Regions from separate parts of the uncultured Paraglaciecola sp. genome, predicted to be linked through region 2. Evidence: predicted binding sites of a transcription regulator. Region 2 holds the regulator's gene; the other holds the start of a gene.
The links. Region 2 encodes LexA, which represses DNA repair genes until DNA is damaged. Its sites were predicted from a motif close to TACTGTATNNNNATACAGTA; they were not measured.
Positions count from the first base shown of each region.

Region 1: a site for LexA is predicted at 1,498-1,517, ahead of Q0Y52_RS12855 (S24 family peptidase). Genes of this name have one in related genera too.

Region 1 covers NZ_CALSOK010000013.1:179,836-183,055, forward strand. The annotation lists gene Q0Y52_RS12850 (Y-family DNA polymerase) at 1-1,086, opposite strand, end outside; gene Q0Y52_RS12855 (S24 family peptidase) at 1,074-1,487, opposite strand; gene Q0Y52_RS12860 (high-potential iron-sulfur protein) at 1,894-2,187, shown strand; gene Q0Y52_RS12865 (peptidase U32 family protein) at 2,325-3,220, opposite strand, start outside.
Region 2 covers NZ_CALSOK010000006.1:136,480-139,699, reverse strand. The annotation lists gene plsB (glycerol-3-phosphate 1-O-acyltransferase PlsB) at 1-1,499, opposite strand, end outside; gene lexA (transcriptional repressor LexA) at 1,686-2,309, shown strand; gene coxB (cytochrome c oxidase subunit II) at 2,674-3,220, shown strand, end outside.

The DNA.
Region 1 (3,220 bases), on a different contig from region 2:
CCCTTGTGATGAAAACATATCTCGTTGGTACATAGCGCCATCTACCAGCTCTATGGCTCCCACACCTGATTTATGAAATAACACACCGGGACGATATATTTGTTTTGCCGCAGCGCTGGCTGCAATGGCTAGATCTCGGCTATCTGCGGTAGCATCAAAAAAACCGTGATGTATATTGCGCCGATAAATTTGACCATCTGAAAATGGACTAGAATGAGCAAATGCCACCATCATTTTTATTAAACTCCCTTGTTTACGCGATTTTTTAGCTACTTTTTCACTGTGCATCACTAGGCTTTGTTCTAGTGATGCATAGTCAGTGACTTTTTCACCAAATGCTCGGGTAGAGAATATTTGCTGTTTGGGGCTCTTTACTTCATCCCATGTCAAACATGGCTCACCTTGTAACTCCCTTACTGTGCGCTCAATATTGACAGAAAATTGCTGGCGCATTAACTTGGCTGGTTGTTGAGAAAGCTTCCACGCATTATCAATGGCCATAACCCTTAATTTTTTACCTAAGCGACTACCGATACCCCACACATCCTCCACTGTCATTCCTTGTAACACGATCATGATATTTTGTTTATCAACGACACTAACGCCACCTGTATTTTTATTCTTCTTTGCGTAATGGTTTGCAGCCTTAGCCAGTGTCGCAGTTGGTCCCATACCCACACACACTGGTAGCCTCACTTCTTGCCATATTACCCGCCTTATCTCTTTTCCTAGGTGCCACCAGTTTTCTTTAGGTTGGGTTTGAAAGCGAAGAAATGATTCATCAATTGAGTAAATATGTTGCTCGGGTGAGTATCGACTGAGGATGTCCATTATTGATGCGGATAAGTCTGAATATAATTCATAGTTAGAACTGCGCACTATCACACCAGATGCTTCGACTTGTTTGCTAATTTTGAAGTATGGTTGAAACTTCACATTACCTAGTTTTGCTTTGGCTAACTTACACATAGCCACGACACAACCATCATTGTTACTTAGCACAATAACGCCTGTTCGCCTGGCAAGTGGATCGAAAATTTTCTCGCAACTTGCATACATACTATTGACATCAACTAACGCAAACATTTTGCTAGCTTTGTTGATTGACGGTGATTTCTAACTGAGCGAATGACAATGCCTTCTTCTAAAAAGTCATCCCCCTCTTTTAGATGATAAGTCTTGTAAATATCGCTTCCTGACAATAAACACTGTTTTTTACGCTCATAGAGTTTACACATGAAAACACCATTTAATGTAGCTACTATAATGTCCATGTTGGTCTGTCTGGCTGCTCGGTCAACGATTAACACATCACCATCGAATATGCCGTGGCTTATCATACTATCCCCTACAGCAAGCCCTACAAATGTCGCAGCGGGGTGGTCAATAAGTATTTCATCGAGAGACATGGGCAGCGTTTGGTATTCTGACGCGGGCGACTCAAAACCGGTTATGCCAGCCTGAGCCTTGATCGGTATAATATTCATTACATCTCAATGCTGTATATCTATACAGTATTATAGCGCGATCTATATGCTAGATAGCAAGCACATTCATTAATAGTTAGCGTGATTTTGAATTCATACTTCCTAAACGTTGTTTATTTTAATATTGCAATTTGCATATATATCGCTGAAAATGAGATGTGCAAGTGAAACGGCCGGGTAATCGGCAAGGAATGACAGGTAAATTGTTTTTTGTATTTCAATAACAAAATAATTGAATATTTTACATGCTTTTAATGGATCTAATTTTTTATTACACAAGTATAAGTATATGAACTAACAATAACGTTAGCCCTAAGAACTCGCCATAATAGCGAGTTTTTTGCATTTTAGGGGTAATGTAAAAGAGAATCATTATTATTTTCGTCTACCAATTAGGATATCAACTATGAACAATGTGAATCGCCGTGACTTTTTAAAAATATCAGGTTCATCTCTTATCGGATTGACTTTGGGTGGGGTGGCATTAAGCGCTAACGCACAAGAGCAAGTGGCGCTTGATGATCCAACAGCCGCTGCCCTTAAATATGTGCATGCTTCAGAGGTTGAAGGCCAATACTGCGACAATTGCCAATATATTCAAGGTGAAGAGGGTAAGGAGTGGCGACCATGTGCCTTTTTCCCTGGCAAAGTTGTTAATGCCAAAGGTTGGTGTGCAGGCTGGATGAAGAAAGCAGGTTAATTTATTGGATTATCGCTGTTGTTCTAATCAATTCCAACCAATGAGGGCTGCATCGTTATGCTGCCCTCATTAATCACTCATAAATAATACAATCATAAAACTGATTTTGTATCGTTGTTGATGATGTCTAAATTGTCTTACAAGCCAGTGTGATACTGACTCATTGTTGACTCTGTCACCATAGCGTTTAAGGTCACTTCTACCTTTGAGTCACCAGCCAACAACTGTTCGAACTGGCTGATCAATGCTAGCTTATCTGGTGAAAGGTTATCACCAGCTCCAATTTTGGTTAAATCAATTAGAAAACCGTCAAATAAGTCAGCCAAATCATTTATCACCTGCATATTTAAAAACTGATCCTGATTATAAATACTCGGGTAACCGGCCTTTTGTTTATCAATCGCAAATGACACACCTTTAAGATTAGTAATTGTGGTTGATTTATCACATGACAGCATACAACCATTATCTATTCTGGGTTTTTCACAGCCCACACTTTGCTGGAAGAAACATTGTCTGCTGGTCATTAATAAGATGGGATGATAGATGCTGTAAAATAATTTAAAGTTTGCAGGGCGGGCAATATTTTTCATTTGTTGTTGGTTAAGCTCGTTAGATATAAAAGCGCCGCTGCAATCAAACTCCTCTTTCATGGCCATTAAAGCATAAGAATTGGTGGTATTCAAAAAGGGGCCTGCTATCCATTTAATTCCTAATTGATTGGATCTGTAAGCGATACCTGTATTGTTCGTTACGATTAATGGCGGTGCTACCTGTTCTAAAATATTAATCGCCACATCATAATCTTTACCTATTAATACCGCAGGAAACCAAGGAATTAAACGCGGGTTTGCGGTTAAAAAAGTAATGTATCTAGTGCAGTCACGTTTATAGGCGTCGGGTAACTTAAAATAAACATCAGCAGTGGTGGCCTCGGTTAAATAAGTGTCTGCCTCGTCACTAATTAATATGGACAGTTTGGCCTGAGTATCAGTTTGGCCTTCAGCCCCCTTGGCATGTCTGTCCAGTGCAG
Region 2 (3,220 bases):
TTCTTATCGACATTATTTTCTTGCTCATCTCGCCAATTAGGCACTTGCTGGTCAAGGTAATTAGTCAGATTGATTGGCTCGCCAAAATTCAGAAAACCGTAACCGTAATTTTTGAGTTTTTTAATGGCTGAAAATATTTGTAAAAAAGATTCTTTTTTCTTACCTGTGCCGTTCAGTTCTTTAAGGTAACTGGACACTTCCATCACATGTTCGTAACCAATATAAACCGGTACGATACTGACGGGGCGGTTAATGCCTTTGATTAACGCCTGTAATGTCATCGCTAACATGCCAGTTTTAGGGGGTAATAAACGCCCCGTTCTGCTGCGGCCACCTTCAGGAAAATATTTCACCGAATAACCTTTGTTAAATAGCAGTTCTAAATATTCGCGAAACACAGCTGAGTAGAGTTTGTTGCCTGCAAAGCTGCGACGAAGATAAAACGCGCCAGCTTTTCTTAATATTCCGCCAATAGGGCGAAAATTTAAGTTTATTCCAGCAGCTATGTGGGGTGTGACTAACCCTTGATGATAAATAACATAGGTGAGTAATAAGTAGTCCATATGACTTCGATGACAAGGTACATAGATAATCTCGTGGCCATTTTGCGCCAAGGCTCTGACTTTATCCGCATGCCTGACTTCGATACCGTTATAAATTTTATTCCAAATTTTGGTTAAAATTTTCTCAGCTAACCTAATTAGACCAGGACGGTAATCAGCTGCAATTTCAGCTACATATTTTTTTGCTTGTTGTTTTGCTTGTTGATGACTTAATTGTTTGCTGCGAGCTTCTCCAACAATGGCCCTACGCACTGATTTTGCGCCCAGAACACTATTATACAATTGGTGACGTTCAAGAATGTTGGGGCCTGTTAATGTTTGATGACGGCGATAAAAATGTGTGCCGGCAACGCGGATAAGTTTATGGGCGATGTCTTCATCGCTACCCTTTAACTCCAGCATTTTCCTCGAAGATACGGCTTTGCTATAACAGACGAAATTATCTCTGCCTAAAAGCAACACAATAAAAAATTTACGAAGCCAGCTAGGTGAAACTTGGTTGGCGATGATATCTGACCAACCTGAGGTGTCTTTACCTGGTGCTCTACCCCAAAGTATAGACACAGGGACTATCTGAATATCCAGGTCTGAATTTTCTCTGTGCAGTCTAAATAGTTTAGCCGCATCTTCTTGAATTGAAGTACCTTTTGTTTTGCGGTTTAGTACTGATTTGGGTTTCTGTAGGAACAAACACGAAGAGTGCCGTTGATCGTCGATAGTCAAATTGAGTGTGGGTTTGGGTAAACCTAATGCCATTGCAGACATTTTGAGTGCTAACTGATCAGTGACAGAACGGGTTCGCAATAAATAAACAATGGGACGGGTTTTATCTATGCCCAGTTCAACTTCAAGATCACTTGGAGTACTGTTTACTTTTACTAGCCATTTGACCGGTACGGTTACTATTGCTAACAGCAATCTATGCAGCCACAACATACTCTTTACTCGCAGATTTAAAACTCGCAAGGATACCACAGACATTCCTAGCAGTTTAATAATTGATAATGGGTGCTTCAGTTTGATCTGATTTTATTAAACCATTCCACAGTCAACATAAAACAAATTTGAGATTTAACATTAACTGTATATAATAAGGTAACTGTATAAAAAAACAGGCTGGTTATGCGTCCACTAACTGCACGACAAGAAGAAGTACTTGAACTGATTAAAAATACGATGTTGAACACAGGTATGCCACCTACTCGTGCTGAAATTGCCCGGGAATTAGGTTTTAAATCTGCTAATGCAGCAGAAGAACATTTAAAAGCCCTGGCGCGAAAAGGGGTAATAGAAATTTTACCTGGTACGTCCCGTGGCATTAAGTTAAATGCACCACTTGAAGACCAACTCGAAGAGCTTGGTTTACCATTGATTGGCCGAGTTGCTGCAGGAGAGCCTATTTTGGCTCAAGAGCATATTGAAGGCCATTATCGCGTGGATCCTAGTTTGTTCAAGCCGAGTGCTGATTTTTTGCTTAGAGTGAACGGAATGAGTATGAAAGACATCGGTATTTTGGATGGCGATTTGTTGGCTGTTCATCGCACTATGGACGTACACAATGGTCAAGTAGTCGTCGCTAGGGTAGATGATGACGTTACAGTAAAACGACTTGAGAAAAAAGGCAGGCAGGTTTTGTTGCATGCTGAAAACGAAGCGTTTTCTCCCATTAAGGTCGATTTGGCGACTCAGCCGTTTAATATAGAAGGCATCGCTGTGGGGGTTATTCGTAACGCCGATTGGATGTAATCTTGATGCAGCGCATTGTTGATTAATAATGCGCTTTTAAATCTATATCTATTTATGAACCCTTTGGTTGTTTTCCTCTCTTTATATCTTTGTTATTTTTTGTTTATCAACAATTTATGTTTAAAAATTAATCAGTTGATTGCAAGTAAAACAAAAAGGCTAGACTAATCGCTATCAAATGAGAGACCATTAACATTAGAAAAGCAAAAAAACCAATAAATTAACATAAGCGTAAACCAAATAGGGATTTTTCAATTTCTATTTGAAGTTAGTGTTTCAGTGAAAATAAAAAATACGTTTAACGTATATGAGGTGCCATGTGAAGAGAATTTTGTTCAAGGTTGGAACTATGCTATCTGCATTGATGACTACGTCGGTGTTTGCAGAAACGAAAGATAATATTGAGCAATACCAGCTAAACATGACTAAAGGTGTGACAGATATTAGTGCTGGTGTTTACGATATGCATATGTTGATGTTTGTTATCTGTGTGGTGATAGGGGCCGGTGTTTTTATCGCCATGTTTATTTCTATGTACTTCCATAGGAAATCTAGGGGTGTTAAGCCTGCTAATTTCCATGAAAATGTAAAAGTTGAAATTGCCTGGACAGTGATCCCTTTTATTATATTGGTTGTGATGGCAGTGCCAGCAATGAATTTGTTAATTGATATGGAAGATGCTAGCGAACCTGATGTGTCTATTTTAGTGACCGGTTCACAATGGAAGTGGCACTATAAGTATATGGACAATGACGTTGAATATTATTCTAAATTGGCCACTCAAGCTGACCAAATATCTGGGAAAATACCTAAAGGTGAAAACTATCTACTCGAAGTAGACAGACCGCTCGTTATACCCACTGGTCAAAAAGTCCGCTTTCTTATCACTTCAGACGATGTTATTCACTCTT